One region of the Paraburkholderia sp. BGA-UO-ETr-F12 genome, then DNA from elsewhere that is predicted to be linked to it. Evidence: riboswitches for the same ligand, from Rfam matches in the RefSeq annotation. Region 1 holds a riboswitch; each other region holds the start of a gene.
The links. A riboswitch is a leader RNA that binds a small molecule or an ion and turns the genes downstream of it on or off. The one in region 1 is predicted to bind cobalamin.
Positions count from the first base shown of each region.

Region 2: another riboswitch for cobalamin. It lies ahead of AC57B6_RS33740 (HoxN/HupN/NixA family nickel/cobalt transporter); the one in region 1 lies ahead of cobG (precorrin-3B synthase).
Region 3: another riboswitch for cobalamin. It lies ahead of cobW (cobalamin biosynthesis protein CobW); the one in region 1 lies ahead of cobG (precorrin-3B synthase).

Region 1 covers NZ_JCAQOZ010000046.1:235,709-238,980, reverse strand. Annotated here, with positions in the region: gene AC57B6_RS20320 (precorrin-8X methylmutase) at 1-335, opposite strand, end outside; gene cobG (precorrin-3B synthase) at 328-1,767, opposite strand; cobalamin riboswitch at 1,851-2,029, opposite strand; gene cbiE (precorrin-6y C5,15-methyltransferase (decarboxylating) subunit CbiE) at 2,114-3,272, shown strand, end outside.
Region 2 covers NZ_JCAQOZ010000066.1:50,928-54,199, reverse strand. Annotated here, with positions in the region: gene AC57B6_RS33750 (hypothetical protein) at 1-355, opposite strand, end outside; gene AC57B6_RS33745 (DUF2946 domain-containing protein) at 459-839, opposite strand; gene AC57B6_RS33740 (HoxN/HupN/NixA family nickel/cobalt transporter) at 1,043-2,098, opposite strand; cobalamin riboswitch at 2,134-2,279, opposite strand; gene AC57B6_RS33735 (alpha/beta fold hydrolase) at 2,624-3,272, opposite strand, start outside.
Region 3 covers NZ_JCAQOZ010000057.1:269,046-272,317, reverse strand. Annotated here, with positions in the region: gene cobN (cobaltochelatase subunit CobN) at 1-396, opposite strand, end outside; gene cobW (cobalamin biosynthesis protein CobW) at 403-1,503, opposite strand; cobalamin riboswitch at 1,699-1,978, opposite strand; gene AC57B6_RS27940 (cobalamin biosynthesis protein) at 2,129-2,590, shown strand; gene cobO (cob(I)yrinic acid a,c-diamide adenosyltransferase) at 2,587-3,189, shown strand; gene AC57B6_RS27930 (cobyrinic acid a,c-diamide synthase CobB) at 3,193-3,272, shown strand, end outside.

The DNA.
Region 1 (3,272 bases):
TTGCCGAGTTCGCGCGCGAGAGCGGGCACGTCCTGATGCGTGAGCGTGCAGATCACTTCGTTGTTGGCGGGCAATCGTGCGCGCGTGATGCCCTGCGCCACCATGCCGGCGTCGCACAGAATCGGCGCGCCTTGTGCCAGCGCCGTGCGGCCCGCGGCGCCCGCCCCCGCGGAAAACCGCAGGTCTTCAATGACGTCCACCATGCCGCAGGCGTGGATCACACGCACCGCGAGTTTTTCGAGGTCGGCGGGAATACGCGAAAGATCGGCCTCAGCACGTATCGTCGCGAAGGATTGGCGATAGATCTCCTGACCGTCGCGAATGTAATCAAGCATCTAAAGGGCTCCGGGCCGGGTGGGCCAATGAGTCGAGCATGTCGGCGGCCTGTTCGATCGTAAGTTGGTGCGCGACGCACGCGCCGAAATCCGGTTCGCCGGTGTGTCGATAGAGGTCATAGAGGCCGGGCGCGGTGGCCAGCAGCGTGTACGGCGCGCAATGGGCCGCAGCGCATGAGCGCGGACAGCCGCTCAGATGAACGTCGACGCCAGCGGGCAAGCGATTCGCCAGAAGCAGTGCATCGGCCTTGGTGTCGGCGAGGCTTTTTGCGCAACCCGTGGAACCGGCGCAGGCGATCAGGTGCGTAATCGGCTGCGCGGGATCGCAGGCGAGACCTAGCGCGTTCATTTCCGCGAGCGCGGCGGATGCGTTATGCGCCGCGATATCGGGAAGCAATACGCTTTGCCAGGGCGTGATGCGCAGCGTGCCGTTGCCGTGCTGCTGAGAGAGTTCCGCGAGGCCGCGTAATGCGGCGGCGTCGAGGCGCCCAAGCGGCGGCTGCCCGCCCACGTGCTGCAGGCCCACCACGCGTTGAGCATGCGCGCCGAGCCGCAGCGTGGCATCGGCAAGCGTGCCGCGTTGCCAGTGTGCGAGCGACGCGTCGCGTGACAGCGGGAAATCGACGTACTGACGAGCGTGCTGCAAGACGGCGTCGATGGAATGCGCGGTAAGCAGATGACGCATGCGCGTGGCATCGGCGGTGCCCAGGTCGAGGAACGTATGCAGCAGCGCGCGAACCAGGCCGGTGACCTGCTTGGGCAGAACGGCGCCGAGGGCGCCAGGTTTCGCGTTCATCTCTGCAGCGGGGCAACCGGCCAGGCCGAACACAAATCGCACGCCGTCTTCGGCTTGCGTCGCCGCCAGCCAGACATCGTGCGGATGATCGACTCTCGCAAGGCGCTCGCCGCCGTCGAGCAATAGCGCGAATTTGGGCGACAGCGCCGCGAAACGCGCTTCGGTCTGCAGCAAGGCAAGCAGTTCGGCGCAAAGAGGCCGCGTGTCGAACAGTGCAAATGGATCGCGCCCGGCAGTCGGACTCAGCATCACATTGCGCACGTCGTCCGCCGAAGTCGCGAGCAGCGACTTGGCGGCATCTACCGCAGCGTCGGCTCGAATCGGCTCGACAGCCGGTCCGAGGCCCGCGTCGAGCAACGCCGCGATCAGTGCCGTTTCCTGCCCGCTGCGCACGCCACGCACCTGCAGATTCGCGCGATTGGTCAGCTCGATCACACCGCTTGCATGCCGCGTGCTGGCCTCGGCGATCGCGATGGCCTGTGCGGCGCTCAACTCGCCGCCGGGCAGTTTGATCCGGCAGATCCCACCGTCGCGCGCGGCGACGATGCGCAGCAGCCCCGGACATGCGGAGGGCCGCAGCGCGAGCGCCGCGTCAGGCAAAACAGTGGAGGGCGAAGCTTGCTTCAAGACGGACACCGGGTTGAGCGTCGCGCGATAGCCCGAGCGCCGCCCTTACGGGCATTGCTGCGGCATCGGTACACCCCGCCCGATGGTGGCTGGCACGAACAGTCTGGCCGGCAGGTCTCCTGGCTGGCAGGTCATCGTCCGCCGCGGCCTTCCCGGTTAAACCAGTGGCGCGCAGCGCAGGCGGACTCGCTGCATACAGTTGCGGGGGCAGCCACAGCGATACTGTGTTCCCTCTTCGGCCCCGAAGGGCACCGGCGGCTGTATTATGCCTTTTTTCGAACAGCACAACGAGGCTGGACGCTTTGACCGGCGTGGCACAGCACAAGATTTGAAGACACAGAATGAGGATGGATGCATGCCGGCGTGGCTGACTGTGGTGGGCATAGGCGATGACGGTTTCGCCGGCTTGGGGAGGCCCGCGCGGCGTGCTTTGCTGGAAGCGTCGGTGATCTATGGCGGCGAACGTCATCTGGCGATGCTGCCCGGGCGTCTGGCCGCGCGCCGGACAGCATGGCCGAAGCCGTTCGATCTTGCACCTTTGCTGGCGGAGCGTGGTGGGCCCGTGTGTGTGCTGGCGAGTGGCGACCCGATGCTGTTCGGCGTCGGCGCGACGCTGGCGCGGCGGTTGCCGCCCGGTGAGTTGCGAGTTCTACCGGCGCCGTCGTCGATATCGCTAGCGGCTGCGCGGCTGGGCTGGCCATTGCAGGACGTCGCCACGGTTTCGCTGGTGGGGCGGCCATTGCCGGCGCTGAATGCCCATTTGTACGACGGCGCGCGCGTGTTCGTTCTGAGCGCTGACGGGCGTACGCCCGCAGCGCTGTCTGAGTTGCTGAACGCGCGCGGTTTTGGCGCGACACGAATGAGCGTGCTGGAACATTTGGGCGGCGACCTGGAGCGGTGTATCGACGGACGCGCCGACCAGTGGTCCGCGGGCGACGTGGCGGCGCTCAACCTGGTGGCGCTCGAATGCCGTGCAACGGAAGGCGCGCCGCGTTTGCCGTTGACCACCGGCTTGCCCGACGACGCCTTTCGCCACGATGGTCAGTTGACCAAGCGCGACGTTCGCGCGATCACGCTGGCGCGCCTCGCGCCGACGCCTGGCGAATTGCTCTGGGACGTCGGCGCGGGCAGTGGCTCGATTGGCATCGAATGGATGCGTGCGCATCCGGGCTGCCGCGCGATCGCGATCGAAGGGCACGCGGAGCGTCAGCGGTTCATCGAACACAATCGCGATGCGTTGGGCGTGCCGGGTTTGCACCTGGTCGCCGGCCGCGCGCCCGAGGCACTGGCAGGATTGGCCGCGCCGGATGCCGTGTTCATCGGCGGCGGCGTGACGGTGCCAGGCGTGCTCGATGCGTGCTGGACGCGGCTGCGCGCAGGCGGCCGACTGGTCGCCAATGCCGTCACGTTGCAGGGCGAGGCGGCGCTCGCGGCATGGCGGGAGCAGCATGGCGGCACGCTGACCCGCATCGCGCTGGCCGAGGCTCAGCCACTCGGCGGTTTCGATACGTGGC
Region 2 (3,272 bases), on a different contig from region 1:
CGCTGAGGTTGTCCCAGCCCTTGGCCGAACCGCCGTTCGGCGCGTTCTGCGTGACGTAGTTGCTGCCAATGCTGAACGCGAGATTCTTTGTGATCAGCTTGTCCCACTCGTAGGAGACGGTGTTGACGTTCATGTTGTCCCCGTTGTCGTCCTGCGTCTTGATATGGCCGAACTGGGTGTCGAATTCATCGCCGACGCCTGGGTCGTCGACCGTCAAGGTGGCGGGGAATACCCGATCGCCGACGACCGAATGGGCCGAAGCAGCCGGCGAACCGGCAAGGCAGGCGGCGGCGCCGGCCGCCGCCATCAGAGCGGCGCGCGCGGGCGCCGCGTGCCGCTTGAAAAGCTTACGCATGATTGAGTCCTTCTCCAATTGTCTTGATACCGCGCAGCGCGTGCGTGCGGCGACACGCCACGACTGCTCGCACAGCGCGGATTCTGTTCAGGTACAGGTCGACTCAGGAAAAGACAGGCGGCGCACGCGGCTGGGCCGCGGTGTAGAAGAGGGGGACGTGGAGCGCATTGCGCGTGGCGACAACCGGCGCACGCACGACCAATTGCGTGGCGGCAAACACCGCCGGCGTGCCCGGCAATACCGGTGCATGAGCAAGCATGCCGCAGTAGGCGCACGCTTGCCAGTGGAATGCTGAGGAGTGCGACGACTTGCCGGCATGCGCGAGCGGCGTGGTGTCCGGCTCCGCGGTGCAGTAGCTCGAGAGTGCTTCGCCCAGCCGGTTATGTGCTGCTAGCGCCTGCGAAACCGTTGGCGCAAGCGTGCTCATCAGGATCGCAAGCAATCCGAACAGGTTGCCAATCTTCAGGAGGCGCGAGCGAAACATGCTGAGAACGGAGCACGCATACAGGTAAGAGCGAGGCGCTGATTATGCCACGCGGCTACTCAGCCAAAGATACAAGGTTTCACATGTCCAAGGTAGCGCTATTACCAATTTCAGCGCAGGGTTACAACCGGCTTACGAGCGTGCGAAGTCACGCTTTCGATGCCGTCAGTCCGCTCGAATCCCGGGCGGACTGACGCGTGCCGTTAGCGGCTCACTTCCAGTTCGTCGAAACGCTTTGCCCGATAGATCAGGACCGACGCAATCCAGCTAAGAACGAAGATGCCGATGATGATGTAGCCGAGCGTTCCGAAATTTTCATTGAGCGTGCCGATGGCATCCCACACCGGACCTTGCAGCTTCAACTGGTCGGCGATCAGCCCCAGCGCTTCTATACCGCCAATCACGACGGCCACGATGACCGACACCAGCGTGATGGTCATGTTGTAGTAGATTTTGCGGATCGGTTTCAGGTAGGCCCAGCCGTAAGCGCCTAACATCAGGTGTCCGTCAAGCGTATCGATCAGCGACATGCCGGCGCTGAAGAGGACGGGAAACACCATGATCGCCCATGGAGAGAGACCCCTGGAGGCCTGCGTTGCGGCGATCCCTAGCAAGCCGATTTCGGTTGCCGTATCGAATCCCAGGCCAAACAGAAAGCCCAGCGGGTACATGTGCCAGCTGCGGGTAATCAGGCGGAACAGCGGGCGAAAGAGCCGGGACAGAAAGCCGCGATCCGCCAGCAGCATGTCGAAATCGTCTTCGACATATTTGCCGCCGTTTCTGACGTGACGCCACGCGCTATAGATCGACTTGAGAATGATCAGATTCATGAGCGCGATCGCGAACAGAAACAGCGCCGACACCAGGGTTCCGATGACCCCGCCAATTTCCTTGTAATGATCGAAACGCGTTTGCATGGCGGATGCCGTAATCGCAACGGCGACGGACGCGAGCACGACAACCGTTGAATGGCCAAGCGAAAAGAAGAAGCCCACCGCCACAGGCCGCTTCTTTTCCTGCATCAATTTGCGCGTGACATTGTCGATTGCGGCGATGTGATCGGCGTCGACGGCATGACGCAATCCGAAACCATAGGCCAGCAGCGCGGTTCCGAGCAGCAGCGGATGGTTGCGGAATGCCACGACGGCCCATGTCCACGCCAGCACATTGAGCGCGATTAACAGGCTGTAGATGCCGAAGAGCTTGCTTCGCACCTCCGTACTCGAGTCACTGAAAACTTTGGCAAACTGAGAAATCATCGGTTAGGTCCTTGGGATTGGCGCGTCCCATTTGAGGGAGAAGCAGGTCGACAAGAGGTCTGACTCCCGGTTCAGCAATCGTGAGACTGCCCAACCGGATACAGCGGCGCGACCGTGCCGGATTCTCACCGGCTTCACTTTCCGTCCTGACAAGGTGATGCCTGACGCTTATACAATGCGGGCGCGTTGAGCGGCAAGTATGGTTTGCGTCGTAATCGATATTCGTGCATCCGGCATCCGCTTTTGTATGAGAGTTTGAGAAACATGCACAAGAGTCATGCCACCTCTGATGCGGTCAGGCGAAGAACGCTGTTGCCATGGGGATTTCAGCCGACACGGCAAACGAGGCCATGTGCTGCCGGCATGCACCTGTCTGGCGCAACATGCGTAACGGCTGGGCATGGGCGCCATGACGGTGCATGCGGATGCAGGATCGTTCACGCCCGGGCGCTTATCCGGCATCCGCAAGACGGTTCGCCGCGAGGCAAAGGCACAAAGGCACAAGGGCGGGCAGTACCTCGGTCTTCATTGCCCGGTAGCCGTTCTGACGAACTCGGCCAGGTCGCGATTGAAACGATCGGGCTCCTCAATAAACGGCGCGTGGCCTGATTCAGCGTACACCTTGCTGACGACGCGGGGATTGAGCGCGGTGGCGCGGGCAAGCGTCGCGTGGGTATCGACCAGCGAATCCTTGCCGCCGTAGAGGAAGAGCAATGGCACATGCGCGTTGCCGAGACCCTCGGCGGCGAACACCGTCATCGTAGGGACTTCTCGTTGCATGTCCCAGGACGCCATCGCGGCGTTGGCGAGCAGCCGGGCGAACGTGTCGGCATCAGGCCGCCGGTTGAAGCAAAGTCCGACAAAGCTGCGCTCGCCGTCGAGATGCGTCTTCAGATCACGGGCGTTCATGTCCCGGTAGACCTCGGGGTGTGCCACGAGCTGGCCGGGCGTCAGTTCGACCACGCCATCCACGTACACGGCACCGGCGATGGCGCGATCGCCATAGGCTGCGAGGTAGTTGGATATCACCACGCCACCAAGCGACCATCCGACCACGACGGGTTTCTTCACGTGCGAGCCATTGATCACGGCCGCGAGGTCGTCGCCCCAGCGGCGGCCGTCGTGATACGGCACTGCGCCGGTGGGCTTGTCCGACAGACCGTGGCCGCGCAGA
Region 3 (3,272 bases), on a different contig from region 1:
GTCGGCGGTGCTGCGCGCGAGCAGGTTCGGGTCTTCCTGCAGATCGCCCGAAAACATCGCGAGCGTCTGCTGCTTGCGCTCGGCGAGCGCGACAACCTGTTCGATTCCGTACGGCCAGTACGCCTCGCCGCCAAGATGATCGACCACCACCACACGCGCATGCTGCAGCACGTCTTCGATATAGAAATCGACCGACGCCGGCTGCCGCAAATAGGTGACGTTCGCAAGCCGCACGCTCGGAAAGCCGTCGCCCAGACGAGGAAACACGCTCGCCAGAAGCGACAGCGTGGTATCGGCGGAACTGAGCACCACGATATCGGCAGGCTGCTGATCGATACGGATCACGCCTTGCGTGTCGTCCACAAAACCGCCCGGCGTGGTGCGCAGCAGATGCATGAGCGCTTACGCCTGTTGCGGCTGGACGCTCGCCGCAGCGCCCAGGGCGGCGTCGAATGCCTGTTGCAGCGCGGCCTGGTTGAGGTCTTCGCCGATCAGCACGAAGCGGCTTTGCAGACCTTCGCCCACTTCCCCGGCCTGCCAGCGGCGGTCGAAGTAACTATCGAAACGACGGCCCACGCCCTGAATCACGAGGCGCATCGCCGCACCCGGCAGCGCCGCGAAACCTTTGACGCGGTAAATCGTGTTCGTTTCGACCAGCCCTTGCAACGCCGCGATCACCGCCTCACGCGACGCAACGTTCGCCTGCACCACCACCGAATCGAACTCGTCATGGTGGTGATCGGCGTCGTCAGCCGAACCATGATGATCGTGGCGCAAGTGGATCGTTTCCTCCGAGGCCGCTTCGAGACCCAGCAGCGTATGCAGATCGAGCTGGCCCATCTGCGCGCGTACGATCTTCACCTGCGCCGGAATTTCTTCACGAATGAGCGCTTCGACCGAAGCCTGATGCGATTCGTCGAGCAGGTCGGTTTTATTCAGAATCACCAGATCGGCGGCCGACAACTGGTCTTCGAACAGTTCGTGCAACGGCGATTCGTGATCGAGATTCCGATCGGCCTTGCGCTGCGCATCCACCGCCACTGGATTGTCGGCGAACTGGCCGCTCGCCGCGGCCGGCCCGTCAACCACGGTAACGACCGCGTCGACGGTAAAGCTGTTCTTGATCTGCGGCCAGTTGAAAGCCTGCACGAGCGGCTTCGGCAACGCGAGACCGGAGGTTTCGATCAGCACGTGATCGATCTGCTCGCGGCGCTCCACCAGCTTTTCCATCACCGGGAAAAACTCTTCCTGCACGGTGCAGCACAGGCAGCCGTTCGCGAGTTCATACAGTTGGCCTTCGGTTTCGACGCCGTTTTCATCGCAGCCGATGCCGCAACCCTTGAGGATTTCCCCGTCGATGCCGAGTTCGCCGAACTCGTTGACGATCACCGCGATGCGCTTGCCGCCCGCGTTCTGAAGAATGTGCCGCAGCAGCGTGGTCTTGCCGCTACCGAGAAAGCCCGTGACGATGGTGACGGGAATCTTGCGCATTTGAGTTTGCATCGTGAGGTCCATCCGTGGGAGTTGCAGGTGCACGCCGGCGTGTTTGCGCGTTTTGTCCGTATCGGTCACGCAAACGGGGCCGCGCCCCGCAGGCAATAGCGATAACAATGGCAAAACACGGGGACGAACAACGGCGTTGCCGGGGCAACGGAAAACAGTAATGCGATCATGAACGCACCGCCGCATCCCCGCGGGGTCGTTCTTCGTCGTCTGGCCGGTATCCGGGCTGGCGAAAGCGCCGCTTCCCCTTCCCGGACGAGTGGTTTCTCGTCCAGTGGTCATATGCCGACGCGGCCTTGCGCGTGGACATCGAAGCCGGCTCCGCGGCGCCAGACAATCAATCTGGAACCGCATTTCGCTTACCGTTGCGGGGGCAGCACAGGTTAGCCCGGTCCATGGCAGGTGGGCACCCTGTTTCCCGTTTAACTGCATGCGCACGAGCGCGCACACGAGCACCAAAGTGCGTGCGAGTTTAGGCCGAGAGCCCCATGCCGTCAAGGAAACACGGGGTCTGGCAGGGCCTTTTCGCCATGCCGGCGCGACCTGCCGTGTGCTATCGTATGCGCGCGTTGGGTGCCCGCCCCTACGGGCCGCCTGGACCACCGCAACTCTCGCAGACCCCTTCATGAAAACACTCAGCATCGGCATCGGTTGTCGCTCGCACAGTTCCGCTGAGCAGATCGAAGCGGCTGTGCGCGCCACGCTCCGCTCGCGTGCATTCGGCGAAATCGCAGCGATTGCCTCGGTCGACACCAAAGCCCACGAAGCCGGCTTGCTCGAATTCTGCACACGCCACGCGCTGCCGCTGAAGTTGTTCAGCTGCGCGCAGATTGCGGCGATATGTGTCGACGATCCGTCGGCGGCGGTGCGCGAACATCTCGGCATAAACGGCGTCTGCGAGCCATGCGCGCTGCTCGCCGCGGCCGGCGCGTTCGAAGTGGCCGAAGTGGTCGATGCCCACAACGCGCGCTTGCTGGTGCGTAAAACCGTGCACGGCGGCGTCACGGTGGCGATAGCCTCCTCGGGCAGCACGCAGACCGTCAGCGAACAGACAGATAACGACTCTCCAGAACAGGACCTGCAATGAAGACCGACCCCGAATCGCATCAACGCATGACCGAACGCCGGCGCGAAGGCCACGAAAAAAAACAGGCCAACGCTACCGTCGAAAAAGGTCTGCTGATCGTCAACACCGGCACAGGCAAAGGCAAAACCACTGCAGCGTTCGGCATGGCCGTGCGGGTGCTCGGGCACGGTATGCGCCTTGGCGTCGTGCAATTCATCAAGGGCGCGCTGCATACCTCGGAGCGCGACTTCCTCGGTGCGATCGCCCAGTGCGACTTCGTCACGATGGGTGACGGCTACACCTGGAACACCCAGAATCGCGACGCCGACATCGCCACCGCGCGCAAAGGCTGGGACGAAGCGCGCCGCATGATCGAGAGCGGCGATTATCAGATGGTAATCCTCGACGAACTGAACACCGTGCTCAAGTACGAATACCTGCCGCTCGACGAAGTGCTGTCGGTACTGAACGCGCGCGCACCGATGCTGCACGTGGTGGTAACCGGCCGTCACGCGCCCGATGCGCTGATCGAAGCCGCAGATCTCGTCACCGAAATGCGCATCGTCAAGCACCCGTATCGCGAGCAAGGCGTGAAAGCGCAGCGCGGCGTGGAGTTCTAGGCAATGTCCGCATGCCCCGCCCTGTTCATCAGCGCGCCCGCGTCGGGACAAGGCAAAACCACGATTACCGCGGGTCTGGCGCG